3 regions of the Clostridium tanneri genome follow, and region 3 is predicted to be linked to each of the others. Evidence: riboswitches for the same ligand, from Rfam matches in the RefSeq annotation. Region 3 holds a riboswitch; each other region holds the start of a gene.

Region 1 (6,133 bases), on a different contig from region 3:
ACTTTCCTCTACCTTCTTCTCTAAGATATCTGCGTTATAAGGGTTAACTGCAGATATTTCAATTGAAGTTATTTTATTTCCAAATCCTATTAAATCCTGAGAGGTCTTTAAATCTGTAAAGACCCACTGTCTATTAAGCTTAGCAGAACCTAAATCATAAAACCCTGTCACTGTAAGTTCTAAATTTTTGTTATCAATAGTTACTATATTAAACTTATCTCCGAGTTTTAAGTCTAATCTCTCCTTTAACTCCCTGCCAACCAAAGCCTCTTTAGCTTCCTTTATCATCTTTCCCTCGTAGGTTTTGTCTTCTAAGTTATATAAAAGATTAGCTTCTTTTGATGTAATTCCTCTTAATCTAACAGGCTCATTCATGTCCTTCAACTTTATAAAAACCTGATGTTCAGCCACCGGCAGCACAGTTTTTATATCACTGCCTAAGGCTTGAATTTTTTCCTTCTTACTCTCCCATTCTTCCATTCCTCCCTTTGAAAAATAGACTGTTATATGAGAAGAGCTTCCTATAATTTTATCTAGCAATGTTGCATCAACACCCTTACTTAAAAGTCCTAAAAATATTTGGACTGATACACCTATTGCTATACCTAATATTATAATTAAAGTTTGTGCCTTATTATTTTTCAAAAATCTCCAGGCTATTTTAAAGGATGCAAACATCTTTCTTTTCCCTTTCTATACTTCTATCTACATCGAAAACTACACCATCATTTATTTTTATTATTCTATCTGCCTTTTTTGCTATCCTATCATCGTGAGTTATAATTACAAAAGTAGTATTAAACTCTCTGTTAACATTCCTGAATATATCATAAACTCCCTTAGCAGACTTAGAATCTAGGTTTCCTGTAGGTTCATCTGCCAGTATAATCTTAGGTTCGTTCATAAGCGCCCTAGCAATAGCTACCCTCTGCTGCTGTCCACCGGACAAATCATAGACTTTCTTACTCTTAAAATCTGATAACTGCACCAGATCAAGAAGCTCTTCAGCTTTTTCCCTAGTCTTTCTTCCACAGAAAAACTTGCTTATAGTATGAGGCATAAGAACATTTTCTAGAGCATTAAACTCTGGCAATAAATAATGAAATTGGAATATGAAACCTATGGTCTTATTTCTAAGACCTGCCAATGCCCTTCTACTCATGTTATCTGTCCTTTTGCCATCTATGTAAATCTGCCCATCAGTAGGCTTATCTAAAGTTCCTATTATATTTAGCAAAGTAGTTTTCCCACTGCCGGAAGCCCCTATTATTGAATTAAAAGATCCTTCCTTTATTGATAAATTAATATCATGAAGTACATGAGTCTTAGCATTTTTTCCATAAGTTTTATTTATATTTTCTAGTCGTATAATATCTCTCAATTTCTGTGACCCCCAATAGTTTTAATTATGACTTATAGCTTTTTACGACATAATACTGACATGACGCAAAATAATATTTCCTTAGTATTTATATTCTATCATAAAAATCTAAGGCATTGTCCACAATTATTCAAGGATTAAGGGACGGTTTGCAATTTTTCATCAATTAGAAACTTAAAGAAAAATTGCAAACCGTCCCCAAATATATCTTGACCTTACCAATTCATTGTAGTAATATGACCTTGTAGGAAAATTTAATAATTTACCAATCCCAGGGGGGCTGATGTTATCAGCTGAGATTAAGAATGTAATTCTTTGACCCTATAACCTGATCTGGATAATGCCAGCGTAGGAAGAGGTTTCATGTATTTTAAAAATACCTTTATAGTTTTAAAGACATAGGTACAAACCTCCTCTGGTTTGTACCTTTTTTATTTTTCAAATTTTTATAAATTAGGAGGCACTAATATGAAGTTTTCAGAAAGCTTGTATGAAAGCGTTAAAGAAATTTGGGAATCCTATTATACCCATCCTTTTGTAAAGGGAATAGGCAATGGCACTCTAGAAATAGACAAGTTTAAATTTTACATGATTCAAGATTACATATACCTTCTAGACTATGCCAAGGTTTATGCATTAGGCATAGTAAAGGCAGATAGAGAAGATATAATGCAGGGCTTTTCCAGCATGGTGAACAACATTCTAAATGGAGAAATGAGTATTCACCGCTCCTATATGAAAAGACTGGGCATTACCTATGAAGAAATTGAAAATACAAAGGCTTCTCTTGCAAATATCTCATACACCAACTACATGCTTGCTGTGTCACAAATAGGCGGGCTGCCAGAGGTATCCGTTTCTCTACTGGCTTGTATGTGGAGCTATTTAGAAATTGGCAGAAACTTAAGCAAAAACCCTGGTGCTGTAGACCACGAATTTTATGGTGAATGGATTAGAGGATATATATCAAAGGAATATGTGGGATGTACTAAATGGCTTATAGATTTAGTAGATGAACTTTCAGAAAATCTTTCACCAAAGGATAAGGAAAGATTAAAAGAAATATTTATAAATACCAGCAAATATGAAGCAATGTTTTGGGATATGTCTTATAACAAGGAGATGTAATTATTAATGTTAAAGTTTTGTGACGTAACCTTTAAATACGAAGAGGACTCCTATACCCTTATAAAAGACCTAAGCTTCAATGTAAATAAAGGTGAATTTATAAGCATAATAGGTCCCAGTGGCTGTGGTAAGAGCACAATATTTAGATTGATTTCTAAACTTGAAAGAAGCTCTAATGGAGAAATCTATATTAATGATAACAACATTAATACTATTAGCGATCCTATAGGGTATATGCCTCAAAGTGACCTGCTGATACCCTGGAGAACTATTTTAGAAAACGCTTGCCTTCCCCTAGAAGTAGGTAACAAAAAACAAAAGGATGCAAAAAAGAAGGCTGAAGAATTTTTAAAAACCTTTGGATTAGACAACTATAAAAACAAGTACCCAAAGGATTTATCTGGAGGAATGAGACAGAGAGTTTCCTTTATAAGAACTCTCCTTACCGGTGCAGAGGTTATGCTTTTAGATGAACCCTTTAGTGCCTTAGACGCCATAACAAAGCTTTCCATGCAGGAATGGCTTTTAAATCAATGGTCAAAGCTTAATAAAACTATATTATTTATAACCCACGATGTTGAAGAAGCTTTGTTTTTATCTAATAAAATATTTGTAGTTTCCGAAAGGCCTATAACTAAATTAAAGGAAGTAGTAGTACCTTTTGGTTACCCAAGGGACAGGCATATGTTAAGTAAACCTGAAATGCTTAGCATAAAAGAAGAACTTGTCAATGAATTAAAGCAGAGGATTGAACTATGAAGAAATATAAATCATCAATAATTGTAAGTATTGTATTTTTTATAATATGGGAGGCTCTAGCAAGATATATAGATGCTATGTACATACTTCCTTCTCCCAGTAGAATTGTAGAAAAGATTTGGCTTTTGAGAGAACCTCTCTTTTTAGTACATCTTCCCTCTACACTGTTGGTTACTTTTATAGGTCTTGCTATATCAATAGTTTTAGGTGTAGGCCTAGCTATAACCATGAGCTTAAATGAGAAAATAGAAAAGGCAATATATCCTATTGTAGTAGTAACTCAAACCATACCTATTACTGCCTTGGCACCGATATTCGTGCTTTGGTTTGGATACAGCATTTGGAGTAAGGTGGTAGTAACTATACTTATTACTTTCTTTCCTATAACGGTGAATTTATATGATGGTCTTCGTTCTACTAAAAGGGAAATGGAGGAACTGCTGATTACTTATGGAGCAAGCAAAAGGGATATATTTATCAAATTAAAATTTCCCTCTGCCCTTCCCTATTTCTTTTCAGCAATAAAAATAGCAGTGCCTCTTAGTGTAATAGGTGCTGCCATCAGTGAATGGCTTGGATCTCAATCGGGCCTTGGCTATTTTAGTAAAAGGATGATGACCCAGTTAGATGGAGCAGCAGTCTTTGCTCCAATAGTGATTTTATCCCTTGCTGCAGTTATCCTTGTGTTTATAATTAATCTCTTAGAAAATAAAATAATAAAATGGAGGAACGAGTAATGAAAAAACTTAAATATCTCTCACTATTATTAACTTTTATATTTATAACCTTTATGGCAGCAGGCTGCTCAAATAAAGAAGCAGCTAAAACTAATGGAGAAAAACTAGAGGAGGTAGACTTAGTGCTGGACTGGTATCCAAACGCAATACATACCTTTATATATGCAGCTATGGAAAATGGATACTTTAAAGAAGAAGGCTTAAAGGTTAATATCAAATACCCTTCTAACCCAACAGACCCACTTTCACTACCAGCTGCAGGCAAAGCAACCTTAGGTATTTACTATCAACCAGATATAGTAATTGCAAGAGCAAATGAAAACGTTCCAGTAAAATCTATTGGAGCAATAGTACATACACCATTAAACGTAATAATATCCTTAAAGGAAAAAAATATAAATTCACCTAAAGATTTATCTGGAAAAACCATTGGATTTTCAGGAAATCCTTTAAATACAGAATATGTTAAAACCATGGTAAAAGCAGATGGGGGAGATCCAAACTCTGTAAAAGTAATAGATGTAGGCTTTGAACTTCTTTCATCAATGGTAACAAAAAAGGTAGATGCTACAACTGGGGGCCTTGTAAACCATGAAGTTCCAGTAATGCAGCATGAAGGTCATGAAATAAACTACTTTGATCCATCTAAATATGGAGTACCTAATTATTACGAAGAAGTCTTTGTTACCAGTGATAAAACTTTAAAGGAAAAACCTGAAACCTTGAAAAAGTTTATGAAGGCTGCAAAAAAAGGTTTTGAATTCACAAAAAATAACCCTGATAAATCCTTAAAGATATTGCTAAATAATCAGCAAAAGGATAATTTCCCTCTTATAGAGGCAGTGGAAAAACAAAGTATAGATATTCTTCTTCCTAAGATGGAATCAAAGGACGAACCTTTCTTATATCAAGACAAGAAGGTTTGGGAAAACAATATAAACTGGCTTCAAGAAAAAGGTCTGCTAAAGGAAAAAGCTAATGCAGAAGACTTTTATGTAAATCTTGATGAAATTAAATAGAAGAGAAAGGGGTTGTCTTACAGCGTATAAGACAACCCCTTAAAATATTTCCTTTAAATCTATTACCAAGCCTTTAAAAATTCTCAGGCTTCATCTCCTTACAATAAAAACTCTCCTTTACTTATGTCAAAAATTAGGGAAAGAATTCTCTTTACATAAGAACTTATGTTCCGTATAATAAATATAGAACATGAGTTTGTAATTATTTTTAAGAATCCTGTCACCTTTTTAAAAATTCCCGGTATATATTAGGTGAAAGGAGTTGATAAATATGGCTGCAACAGCAACAAAATTAAGTAGTTCATTAATCATTAAGTACATCGATGGGATGGACTCAAAGGGAAAGGAAATAGTGAAAAAGCAGAGCTTTTCAAAAATAAAAACCTCTGCTGCAGAGCAAGATCTCTTTGACGTAGCAAAGGAAATAGAAAAGCTTATCGGCAAAACTTTAGATGAAGTTATAAGGGAAGATCAAAATTCAATAACTAACATTTAGAAGGGTACTTATCCAAAAACTAAGAGAATGAATCAATGGACAGTTAATAAACTTACCTTAACTGTCCACCATCAACTAAATAAAAAGGGGGCTGTGTAAATGAGTAAAACACTGGTAATGAACTTTTTAAATGAGGAAGGTAAAAAAACAGCAATTAGAGTAAGTAACGTCAGAGAAGACGTAACTGACCTAGAGGTAAAAACTGCCATGGATCTTATAATATCCAAAAACATATTTACCTCTACCGGCGGTGACTTAAAAGTTAAGGACTCTGCAGAGATAGTGGATAAGAGCACTACAGATCTTCAAGTCAAATAAACCCATTAAAATAACAAACTCCCCGGTGTAATATCTTTTGCACTGGGGATATATAGTAGGTGATTAAATGAATACAGACCTTTTAACTATGATAGGTAATATGGGATTTCCCATTGCGGTATCCGTGTACCTGCTGGTTAGATTAGAAAGTAAACTTGAAGCGCTCACCTTAAGCATAAATGATCTTTCAGTGACTATAAAAAACTTGCTAGCTTCAGAGGTCGGAAGATAAAAACAGGGCAGAACTTCTATAATAGAGGTTTTGCCCTGTTTTACTTCTTCTAATATAAGTGGG
Region 2 (6,133 bases), on a different contig from region 3:
AACATGAAATATATTTGATAGACAAGAAAGATTATACTACTATGCTCCCAAACCTCCCAGAGGTTGCAAGTGGAAGACTTGAAAGTAGAGATGTTACAGAAAAAATAAGTAATTTAATACCATCTACTGTGAAGTTTATAAAGGAAGAAATATTAGAAATAAATTTAGATAAAAAAATAATCAAGACTACAGTTAACGAGTATAGTTATGATTATATGTTGTTAGCAGCAGGCTCTACAACCAATCTGTTTGGTTTTGATCAGAATCTGGATAAAGTAAATGTATTAGATTCTTTAGAGGCTGCAGAGGATATTAAGGCTAAATTCTCTAAGTATTTAGAGGAAAGAGATAAAGGCACTTTAGTAGTATCTGGTGCAGGTTTTACAGGAATGGAGCTTGCCTGCAATCTCTATGACCTAAGTAAAAGAAAAAATAAGAATTTAGAAGTTATTTTTGTGGAAAGAGCTAACAGAATTTTGCCTATGTTGTCAGAAAAACTATGTGCACATGTGATAGAAAAATTAAATAGTTTAAATTTTAAAATATATACTGATAACCAAATTACAATCTTTGACGGAAATAATATAACTTTAAAAAACGGTGAGATTATAAAGGATACTTTTTTCTGTTGGTGCAGTGGAGTTAAGTCTTCTGTAAAACCTGTTGGAGAGTATTTATCACTTCCAGATGGAAGAATTATAGTTGATGAATTTTTATCCATTCCAGAATACCCAGAAGTTTATGCTGTAGGAGATGCAGCAGCAATGAAGGATAAAAATAATAATTTCCTTAGAAGGGCAGTTACCTTTGCACAGATGTCTGGAAAGCATGGAGGAAAAAATATTGCTGCAGTAATAAATAAGGAAGAGAGAAAGAGCTTTAAACCTATAGATTTAGGTTGGATAATACCTATTTATATTTCCAGTATAGGAGCGGTATTTGGAAAGGAAATGAAGGGACGGAAGGGAATATTTATGCACTATATTCTCTGTGGTATAAAGAATTATAACTTTAGAAATTTCTGGACAGCACTAAAGGCTGCCTTTAAATATCCCTTTGCAAAGCCTTAAGATTTATACGCCTCAGAGATAATAAATCTCCGAGGCTCTTTCTATTATTGCAACTTATTTCTCTTATTACTACCTTTATTCATTTTACCGCTGGCAGCATCCAAGGCAGCAAAGGTGCCGCTATCTCCCATATTGTCCATTTGTTCATTTATCTTTAAATTCTTAGTTAACTTTCTTTTTCTCATCTAGATATCTCCTTTCCACTTTTAAAATATATTTAATTCTTAGTCATATCCAGTATTTAAGGAAAACTAGCTTTTGTATTTATAAGAAAGTACAAGTATAGCATTTGCATATTAATAAGCATTATGTGCGGTGTTTTTTGCGATAGGTTGAAAATAAAACCATATGAAAGTAGCACCGATATTTCTACCGGTGCTTATACAATAAGGGGGACTTAATGTATCCTATTTCCTCTAAGTTATATAACTTAGGACAGTTATTATTATATAAGATAATTGTGTAGTAAATATTTAATTTTTAAGAACTTTTTGTTAATAATTGGTTTTTTATAACAAATTTTTATTAAATTTTAGAATTACCTACTACATAGTCTTTAACCTTATTGTAAGCATATTGGATTGCAGAGTCCAAGTTATTATTATTCTTTCCGCCACCTTGAGCAGAAAAATCATTTCCGCCACCTTTTCCATCAACTAAGGTAATAGCATCCTTTAGCAGGGAGTTCATGCTGAGAATCTTCAAATCCTTAGAACAACTAAAGTGCAGGTTAGATTTATCTCCTGACTTTACTGCAAATAAAACTACAACATTAGGGAAAGCTGTTAACTTAGATGCCAATAAGGTAGCGTGTTTTAGGTCAATATTATCATATATAGACTTTACAATCCTTATATTATTTATGCTCTCACAGGAGTTCAGTATATTTTGTACTTCATATTCAGCAATCTCGGCTTTCAGCTTGCCATTCTCGGAAAGAGCCTTATTTAGGTTTTCCTTAAAGTTTTTCACCTCATTTAAAAGAGCAGCCTCATTGCAGGATAAAATGCTGGACATCTTTTCTATCCATTCATATCTTATAAAATAGTCTGAAATAGTCCGTGAACCAGATATAAATTCAATCCTAGTACCAGTTCCTTTTTTTGTCCACTTTATAATCTTGATAGCCTGAAGCTCTATTGTAGAATTAGGATGAATTCCATAACAGGGAGTTATGAGGACATCTTCAATTCTAATAAGTCTGATTTTCTCATTTGATTTAATAGAGGCTTTTTTGCCTAATAATTTTTTTAGTTCAGCATTTGTTGGATACAGGGTCTCTACAGGGATGCTATTTAAAATTATCTCATTAGCTCTTTTTTCAACATCTCTAATTTGGGCATCTTCTATAGATTTATCTATATCTATGTAGGAACTGCTTTCTCCAAGGTTAACAGAGGTAACGTTTATGTTAAGCAATTCAGAAAAGCAGGCAGAGATTATATGCTGCGCAAGGTGCTGCTGCATATAATCAAATCTTCTCTTCCAGTCTATGCTGCATTTCACTCTGTGAATTTTTAAAGGTTTTATATTTGTTACGTGATATACTTTATCATCTTTCTCATAAACATAGGTTATGGGTGAAGAATTTATAAAGCCTATATCATAGGGCTGTTCTCCACCATCTGGGTAAAAGCAGCTTTTATCTAATTCTATATGATAACTATTATCCTTTTCAATCACATTAACTATTTCTGCTGTAAAGTCCTTTTGATAAGGATTTTCATAATAAAGTTTTTCCAAGTTAAAACATCTCCTTTAAGGCTAATACCTTGCCATTAAATATAGGGTTGATACATAACTTATATTCTAACATAAAACTATAAAAAATTTGACATATTTATTTGCAAAATGATATACTGAAAACAGTAAAGGTTCACAATAGTATAAAATAGGGGAGGCAATAACATTGTCTGAGAGGAAACTTAAAGTTTCGACCCTTATAACCTGAATTGGGTAATGCCAACGGAGGGAACATAGTGGAAATTTATTTTTGGTTAAATTGCCCTTTTCCAATTCAGGAAAAGGGCTTTATATTTTTGCTTTAAACAAGCCTAATATTTAAGCTATAAAAACATAAAACTAATAGAAATAATGTTTAATTAAAAACTAACTATAGGATGTGCATTAAGTGAAAAAATATGACAAATCAGTAAATAGAACTATTTCCATTGTTTTTCAGGTGCTTTTAATATTATTATGGCAGTTAGTAGTGGATAAGGGGGGAGTTCCTAAATATATACTTCCCTCTCCAAAGGATATTATAGATACCTTATTTCAAACACTGCCGGCCTTAAAACCTCATATTTATGCTACATTACAGGAGGCTCTTTTAGGTTTTTTACTCTCTGTAATATTGGCAATAATACTTTCTGTGCTTATGGATAACGTAAAAGTAATAAAAAGTTGCATCTATCCCATACTGGTAGTTTCTCAAACCATACCAACTATAGCTTTGGCACCAATATTCATAATATGGTTTGGTTTTGGAATGCTTCCAAAGGTTATTGTAGTTATAATGGTATGCTTTTTTCCTATTGTTATAAGCCTCGTAGACGGACTGGAGGCTGCAGATAAAGATATGCTAAACCTTATGAATACAATGGGGGCTTCAAGGCTTCAGCAGTTTATCTATGTTAAGTTTCCGAATAGCCTAGGTGCTTTTTTCTCCGGTCTTAGAATAGCTGCAACCTACAGCATAATGGGAGCGGTAATTGGTGAATGGCTTGGAGGGGAGAGAGGTCTAGGAATTTTTATGGTAAGAGCAAAGAATGCCTATGCTTTAGATAAAATATTTGCAGCTATAGTTGTAATAATAATATTAAGTATGGCATTGTTTGGGTTTATGTATATACTTCAATATGTTTTTATGCCATGGCAGAGAAAAATTAAAGATAAATAAAGATGGAGGATATTAATATGAAAAGAAAAAAGTTTTTAGCACTTTTAGCATCAACTCTTTTAACTGCCTCAATATTTGCAGGCTGTGCTCAAGGCAATAAGACACCACAGAGCAGTACTGGTGAGAATAAGGAATTAACTAAAGTAAAGGTAATACTTGACTGGACACCTAATACAAATCATACCGGTTTATATGTGGCAAAGGATAAAGGTTACTATAAAGAAGAAGGATTAGATGTTGAAATAATTCAACCTTCTGAGGGAACAGTAGGAAATCTAATAGCTGCAGGAAAGGGAGACTTTGGTGTTTCTTATCAGGAAGACTTAACCTATGCTAGAACTTCAGATAATCCACTTCCTATAAAGGCTATAGCTGCTATTATTCAGCACAATACTTCAGGTTTAGCAGCTCCAAAGGATAAAAATATAAAAACTGTAAAAGACTTTGAAGGAAAAACCTATGGTGGTTGGGGATCTCCTTCAGAAAATGCTGTGCTTCAGGCAGTTATGCAAAAGGAAGGTGCTGACTTTAGTAAGCTTAAAATAGTAAACATGGGTGAGCAGGATTTCTTTGCTGCTACTAAAGGTAATGTAGATTTTGCATGGATATATGAAGGCTGGGCAGGAGTAGATGCTAAATTAAAGAATATACCTATCGACTACATAGAATTAAGAAAGTTAAATTCTGATTTAGACTACTATACTCCTATTTTAATAGCTAATGAAGATACTTTAAAGAATAAATCAGACTTAGTTAAAAAGTTTATGAAGGCTACTTCAAAGGGATATGAATTCTCAATGGAAAAACCAGAAGAAGCAGCAGAGGTATTGCTTAAAAATGCACCAGAATTAGATAAAGCTCTTGTAGTTGAAAGTCAAAAATACTTAAAGAATAAGTATAAAGAAGATGCTTCAAGATGGGGAGAAATGAAGGCATCTGTTTGGAACAACTATACAAAGTTTCTTCTTAATAATAAGTTAATAAACAAGGATATGAAGGCGGAAGAGGCATTTACAAATGAATTCCTTCCAGCTAAATAATCCTAAAGGAGTAGACTGGATTGAATAATTACAATGGTAAGAAAAAACTTGTGCTTAAAAATATTTCCAAATCCTTTCAAGGGGACAGTATACTTAAAGATATAAGTCTTAAGGTAGAAGAAGGAGAATTTGTAACTCTCTTAGGACCAAGTGGAAGCGGAAAAAGCACTATACTTAATATAATATCTGGAATACTAGAGCCTGACGCTGGAGAAGCAAAGGTATTAGGACAAATAAGCTATATGCATCAAAAGGATTTATTACTTCCTTGGAAAAAGGTAATAGATAATGTGGCTTTACCTTTATATATAAAAGGAAAGAGCAAGGCAGAGGGAAGGAATAAGGTTAAAAATTATTTTGAACCCTACGGATTAAAAGGATATGAATTTAAATATCCTTTTCAGCTGTCTGGAGGCATGAGACAGAGAGCTGCCTTTTTAAGAACCTATATGACCTCCAGTGATATTATGCTTTTGGATGAACCCTTTGGAGCATTAGATGCCATTACAAGAAGTAAGATGCAAAACTGGCTGCTAAAGGTAATTAAGGATTTAAGCACTACTATATTATTTATTACTCATGATATAGAAGAGGCTATTTATCTTTCCAACAGAATATATGTGCTGTCAGATAAGCCCGCTTATATTAAAGGAGAAATATTAGTGGATCTGCCGAAGAATAGAACAAAGGAATTAATAACCTCAGAAAAATTTGTGGCTATAAAGAAACAGGTATTAGAGTTGTTATAGAAAAAGTAGAGGGAAGTAAGCACCAAGGGGTGGTTTACTTCCCTCTTTTATAGCTAAGATTTAACCCTTGAGGATGTTTACCAAAGCAAGCAGCATGAACATTAGTCCTCCTATAAGGTCTGCTTTCCTCTTTAGTATAAGTCCAAGCTTTCTACCAACGAGAATTCCAACAAAGGCTGTAATAAAGAAGGTTGCTCCAAATATTATTAAAACTTCAGCAATGTTAGCATTGAAAAGACTAAAGCTTACTCCAGCAGCAAGCTCATCTACACTAACTAGTACTGCAAGAAGAGGGAAAAACTTACTGTTTAACTCCTTGGCTTCATAGTCAGCTTCTTTTCTTTCCTTAATATACTGAAATATCATCCTTAA
Region 3 (6,133 bases):
AGGTTCTTCCCCACCGGACCTAAGTTTCACCTTTACAAATCTATCTTACTTCTTTCAAGGATAATTCTGTTACTTTATCTAATAAATCACTGTAAGACATATTTACAGCTTTTGCCCCTTTAGGGAATAGACTATTCTTTGTCATTCCAGGTAAAGTATTTAACTCAAGTAAATAAGGTACGCCTTCCTTTATTATCATATCTACTCTTACGTATACACTGCATTTTAGAACCTTCCAGCATTCTAATGCCATTTCTTCAATTTTCTTTTGTAAGCCTTCTTCAAATTGTACTACTATTTCATCTGAGCCTCCATCAGCATATTTTGCTGTATAGTCAAAGAATTCAGCTTTAGGTTTAATAGCTATTATAGCTATCATTTTTCCGTCTAACATACAGCAAGTTATTTCATCGCCTTTTATATACTTTTCAATCATAACTTCCTTATCGTAATCTAATGCTAAGCTTACTGCACTTTCTATATCTTCTTTTTTCTTAATCAAGTTTGTAGCTACACTAGAACCACCACTATTTGGCTTTACGAACACTGGGTATCCCATCTTATCTATATAATCATAGTCTATCTCATCTACACTTCTAACGCATAACCAATCAGCAGTATTTATTCCTGACTGTCTTAGTATTCTTTTAGTTATATCCTTATCCATACATATTCCGCTGGTAAGTGGTCCACAGCCTGAGTATGGAATGTCCATTGTTTCCAGTACAGCTTGTATTGTTCCGTCTTCACCAAATTTTCCATGAAGAGCAATAAATGCAAAATCTATATCTTTAGCTTTTTCCATTACATCATCTTTTTTATCTATAACTATAGGAACAACCTCATATTTATCCTTATTAAAGTATTTAACTATTTCTTTCCCTGAGTTTAAAGATACTTCTCTTTCTGAGGATACTCCTCCCATAATAACTCCAATCTTCATTTTCATTCCTCCATACACCTTATTTACTTTTCTTAATAATATTGTATTAATATTATTGAAATAAGTTAAGTACCACCTTTCCTCTATTTTATAATAAAAGTGGCTTCATTAGTATAAGAAACTCAGCTTTTTTAAGAAGTACTGAAAATAAGCTAAACTATTTATGTATAACAGGCTATTTTAACTGTTGCAGTTTTGGATAAGTATGTTAAAGTAATAGTAGAACAATTAAATAAATTTTTGTGGGGGTGCCATAAGGCTGAGAAGAGTTTTTTCTAACCCTTTGAACCTGATCCGGTTAACACTGGCGTAGGGAAGCAAGTCGTATTATATCACTTTGTTACTATAAGTGTATTGCTTTTCCGCAATACACTTTTTTATTTTAAATTTATACAAAAGCCTGTCTTTTACCCTTCCTACTTTTTACCTATATCCGGTTCAAAGCAATTTTAGTCCAATTAGCTAACTCTCCCACGGCAAAGCAGAGGTGTTTAAAATGAAAAAAGTATTAACAATTGCCGGCTCAGATAGTTGTGGAGGCGCAGGTATTCAGGCTGATTTAAAAACTATGAGTTCCCTAGGTGTTTACGGAATGAGTGTAGTTACTGCAATAACCGCACAAAATACAATAGGGGTTCAAAATGTCATGGAGGTTACAGAGGAGCTTGTGGAAGCTCAAATAAAATCTATCTTTGAAGACATAACTGTAGATGCTGTAAAAATTGGTATGGTATCCAATAGCAAAACTATAGAAATAATTAAAGACTTACTAAAAAAATACAATGCTAAAAATATTGTATTAGATCCAGTTATGGTATCTAAAAGTGGTTATTTTTTATTAAAACCTGAGGCAGAATCAGCCATAAAGAATCTTATATACATTGCAGAGGTGGTAACACCAAATATTCCTGAGGCAGAAGTGCTAACTGGAATGAAAATACAAAATGCTGAAGAGATGAAGACTGCAGCATTAAAAATAAAGGAACTTGGAGCAAAAAATGTATTAATAAAAGGTGGCCATAGATGCAATGATGCCAACGATATACTTCTTTCTGGAGATAAATTTATAACCCTTGAAGGTCATAGAATAGAAACTCAAAACACTCATGGTACAGGCTGTACCTTGTCCTCAGCTATAGCATCTTACCTAGCTAAAGGGAACTCTGTAGAAGAAGCAGTTTCCCTATCCAAAGAATATATAACTAGGGCTATAGAAAATTCTTTTTCTATAGGACATGGTGTTGGTCCTGTAGGTCATTTTATAGAAGTTTATAAAAAAGCAAAGATTTCTTATGAATAAAATATAAATATTTTGGGGGAATGAAAATGAGCAATAACTTTGAACACACTTATATTAAAGAAGTATGTAATACCTTCACTGAACTTAGAAGCAAGGTTCCGCTTGTTCAATGTATAACTAACTACGTAACAATAAATGATTGTGCCAACGTACTTTTAGCTTATGGAGCTTCACCTGCTATGTGTGAAGCCTATGATGAGGTTTTTGATTTTACTAAAATTTCATCTGCTTTATACTTAAATGTTGGAACTTTGACTAAGGAACAGGAAGAAGCAGCGGTGCTCTCTAGTATATCTGCAAAAATGAATAATGTTCCTGTTGTATTAGATCCTGTGGCTTGTGCAGCTATTCCAAGAAAACTTTCTGTAATAAATAGAATTTTAGAGCTTGGAAGAGTTGATGTTATTAAAGGTAATATTGGAGAAATAAAATTTTTAGCTGGAAAATCCTCTGAAGTTCGCGGTGTTGATTCCTTAGATAATGGTGACGATGCCTTAGATGCCTGCATTGCACTAGCACAAAAATATAATTGTGTAGTTGCAGCTACTGGAAAAAAGGATTACATAACTGACGGTATTCGCAGTGCAATTATTGAAAATGGCACCGAAATGTTAACCAAAGTAACTGGTGCTGGATGTATGGTTGGAGCTCTTTGCGGAGGCACAGCTGCCGTATCTGAAGATAAATTTATATCCACTGTAACAGCAATTCTTTCGATGAATTTAGCAGGAGAAGAAGCTCATGAAATAGCTAAGGCTCCTGGAAGCTTTAGAGTAAAACTAATTGACTGTATTTATACGTTAACAGAAGAAAAACTTATGGAAGAAGGTAGAATAACATGGAAATAGACTATAGCTTATATCTTATAACTGATAGAAGTTTTCTAAAGGGCAGAAGTTTAAAAACTGTAGTAGAAGATTCAATACTTGGCGGTGTCACCATGGTTCAAGTTAGAGAAAAAAACATTTCCACAAGAGAATTTTTTAAGGTTGCTTTAGAAGTAAAAGAAGTAACAGACCACTATAAGATTCCACTTATAATAAACGACAGAATAGACATTGCGCAGGCTATAAATGCAGATGGAGTTCATCTTGGTCAAGATGATATGCCTCTAAAAATTGCTAGAAAAATATTAGGTAAAAATAGGATTATAGGCATTTCCGCAGGAACTTTAGAGGAAGCTTTAGAAGCAGAAAGAGATGGAGCAGACTATTTAGGTATTGGTGCCATATTCTACACTGGAACAAAAAAAGACATAGATGTACCGCTAGGAATAGAGACTCTAAAAGATATTTACCAGAATATCAATATACCTGCTGTAGCTATTGGCGGCATAAATGAAAGTAACTTCAGGGAAGTTTTAGCTACTGGAGTAAATGGAATCTCTATTATATCGGCAGTGCTAGGAAAAGAAGATATTAAAGCTGCGGCAAGGTCATTAAAATTATAAATTTGTCTTCATTTTTCTCATAATAAAGAAATAGTTCGTAGTTTTATCCATAAGAATCCTTTAAAACTGCGAACTATTTCCTTTTCAAATAATTGAGTATCTGAAACCTGTACCTTCAAATTGCCCCTCCTAACTCACAAAATTTTAATCTATATAACTACATAAAATCGGATAATAATATAATTTTTTAAACTTATAATTAAAATCTTATAAAATTTCATTTTATTACTTTACAAATTTAATACGCTAAAGTATAATAGGTATTGTAATTAAATAATTAAAAAGGCGGGGATTCAAAAATGAAAAAAAAATTATCAATTTTAACTATAGCAGTACTTTCCATAGGTCTTATACTTTCAGGATGTGGCAATAGTAAACAAGCTAATGGTAGCCAAGCTCAAGATAATTCCTTAAAAGAGATTAAAGAAAAAGGAGAATTTGTTGTTGGGCTTGATGACAGCTTTCCACCAATGGGATTTAAAGACGATAAAGGAGAAATTGTTGGCTTTGATATTGATTTAGCAAAGGAAGTTGCAAAGAGAATGGGTGTAAAGGCTGTATTTAAACCTGTTCAATGGGATGGTGTTCTACTTAGCTTAAATAATAAGGACATAGATGTAATTTGGAATGGTTTAACTATAACAGACAAAAGAAAAGAACAGATAGCTTTTTCAAATGTATATCTTCAAAACAAACAAATTATTGTTGTAAAAAGTGATTCTACTATAAAAGGTAAAAAAGATTTATCTGGTAAGATAGTTGGTATTCAACTAGGAAGCAGCAGTGAAACTGCTTTAACAGCTGATAAGGAAACTTCAAGTGCATTAAAGGATACTAGAAAATATTCAAATAATACAGAGGCTTTAATGGATTTAAATCAAGGCCGTGTAGATGCAGTAATTGTTGACGAAGTAGTAGGAAGATACTACATATCTAAAAAACCTGGCTTGTACAAGGTTCTTGATGAAGATTTCGGAAAAGAAGATTATGGAGTAGGTATAAGAAAGAGCGATAATAGCTTTAAAGAAGAACTTGATAAAACTCTAGATGCTATGAAGGCTGACGGAACAGCAGATAAAATATCTCAAAAATGGTTTGGAAAAGATATAATTACAAAATAACTAGTTAGGAAGTGGTTTTAATGGCTAATCTTATGGATATTACAGGATTTATACTAAAAGGGAGCATAATAACCTTAGAGTTATTTATAATAGTAGCAGTTTGTTCAGTACCCCTAGGCATTCTTGTAGCCTTAGGGAAAAATTCAAAAATTAAACCATTGAAGGCAGTTTTAAGCTTATATACATGGGCTTTTAGGGGTACCCCTTTACTTCTTCAACTTTTCTTCACATACTTTGGTCTTCCTGTAGTAGGCATAAGATTAACACCATTAACTGCCGCTAGCATAGCTTTTACTGTAAACTATGCAGCATACTTAGCTGAAACCTTTAGAGCTGGTATTGAATCAGTTGATAGAGGTCAATTTGAGGCAGCCAAAGCTCTCGGAATGAACTATCGTCAAACTATGATAAGAATAATACTTCCCCAGGCAGCAAGGAATGTTATTCCTCCTGTCTGTAATGAAGCCATAAACCTTATAAAGGATACGGCACTAGTTGCAGCTATAGGTATCGGTGATTTGCTCAGGGCTGCTAAAGAAGTGGTTACAAGAGATTTTACTATAACACCATTTATAATAGCTGCCGTTGTATATCTTTTGATCACCTCATTATTAGTGCTGATGTTTAGAAAATTAGAAAAGAAGTATTCATTTTATTAGTCTTATATAGAAATGCAAAAAATTGTAATGAACAGGTTCTAGTTACCTACTGCTAACAGAACTTGTTTTTTCTTTTCCATTTTCATTACCAGTATTGTCCAAACACTCTTTTAAACATTCTTCAATAACATCCATTGGAATTTGAAAACCTTTGTTTTTATTCATAAATAATCCCTACCTTTCTTTATAAATTTGTCGATACTGTAAAATATTACCACCATATCTTGTAATTGTCAATTGGTATTTCATCAAATGAATTCTATACTATTTTATACTCACAGTATATTTCTATTCCTATAAAAATGTTACTCTAATATATCATAATGAGTTTTTTTTGTATATGAAAAATGCTTTCCATTTAATAAATATTTTTTCAGATTTGATATAACCTTTCTTAACAACCAGTAATAATATATATATATACTGTAAAATAAAAGAAGGTGATTAATTTTGAAAGCTGATGCAGTTTTTGAAGGCGGAGGTATGAGAGGAATTGGAATTATTGGTGCTTTAAATTACATGGAAACCCAAGGATATCACTGGCAAAGAGTTGCAGGTACCTCTGTTGGTGCTGTAGTCGCAGCCCTTCTAGCTGCAGGTTACACCGCTAAGGAAATGAATAAAATATTATCGGAAATGGATTTTAGAGACTTTTTGGAT

What was found. Region 3 has a riboswitch for thiamine pyrophosphate ahead of thiD (bifunctional hydroxymethylpyrimidine kinase/phosphomethylpyrimidine kinase). Riboswitches for the same ligand answer to the same signal wherever they lie in the genome.
Region 1: linked by a shared signal. The riboswitch ahead of tenA (thiaminase II) and the one ahead of thiD (bifunctional hydroxymethylpyrimidine kinase/phosphomethylpyrimidine kinase) in region 3 are both predicted to bind thiamine pyrophosphate.
Region 2: linked by a shared signal. The riboswitch ahead of P8V03_RS15840 (ABC transporter permease) and the one ahead of thiD (bifunctional hydroxymethylpyrimidine kinase/phosphomethylpyrimidine kinase) in region 3 are both predicted to bind thiamine pyrophosphate.

The regions. Positions count from the first base shown of each region.
Region 1 covers NZ_JARUJP010000017.1:24,630-30,762, reverse strand. Annotated here, with positions in the region: gene P8V03_RS13800 (ABC transporter permease) at 1-678, opposite strand, end outside; gene P8V03_RS13795 (ABC transporter ATP-binding protein) at 662-1,381, opposite strand; TPP riboswitch at 1,645-1,753, shown strand; gene tenA (thiaminase II) at 1,850-2,509, shown strand; gene P8V03_RS13785 (ABC transporter ATP-binding protein) at 2,516-3,268, shown strand; gene P8V03_RS13780 (ABC transporter permease) at 3,265-4,005, shown strand; gene P8V03_RS13775 (ABC transporter substrate-binding protein) at 4,005-5,024, shown strand; gene P8V03_RS13770 (DUF1659 domain-containing protein) at 5,296-5,520, shown strand; gene P8V03_RS13765 (DUF2922 domain-containing protein) at 5,620-5,838, shown strand; gene P8V03_RS13760 (YvrJ family protein) at 5,906-6,070, shown strand.
Region 2 covers NZ_JARUJP010000024.1:23,849-29,981, forward strand. Annotated here, with positions in the region: gene P8V03_RS15825 (NAD(P)/FAD-dependent oxidoreductase) at 1-1,070, shown strand, start outside; gene P8V03_RS15830 (hypothetical protein) at 1,115-1,255, opposite strand; gene P8V03_RS15835 (alanyl-tRNA editing protein) at 1,596-2,813, opposite strand; TPP riboswitch at 2,954-3,061, shown strand; gene P8V03_RS15840 (ABC transporter permease) at 3,202-3,972, shown strand; gene P8V03_RS15845 (ABC transporter substrate-binding protein) at 3,990-5,012, shown strand; gene P8V03_RS15850 (ABC transporter ATP-binding protein) at 5,033-5,761, shown strand; gene P8V03_RS15855 (manganese efflux pump MntP) at 5,822-6,133, opposite strand, start outside.
Region 3 covers NZ_JARUJP010000013.1:84,593-90,725, forward strand. Annotated here, with positions in the region: gene P8V03_RS12100 (D-alanine--D-alanine ligase) at 41-943, opposite strand; TPP riboswitch at 1,178-1,277, shown strand; gene thiD (bifunctional hydroxymethylpyrimidine kinase/phosphomethylpyrimidine kinase) at 1,440-2,243, shown strand; gene thiM (hydroxyethylthiazole kinase) at 2,270-3,091, shown strand; gene thiE (thiamine phosphate synthase) at 3,082-3,693, shown strand; gene P8V03_RS12120 (amino acid ABC transporter substrate-binding protein) at 3,993-4,814, shown strand; gene P8V03_RS12125 (amino acid ABC transporter permease) at 4,835-5,473, shown strand; gene P8V03_RS12130 (hypothetical protein) at 5,516-5,638, opposite strand; gene P8V03_RS12135 (patatin-like phospholipase family protein) at 5,924-6,133, shown strand, end outside.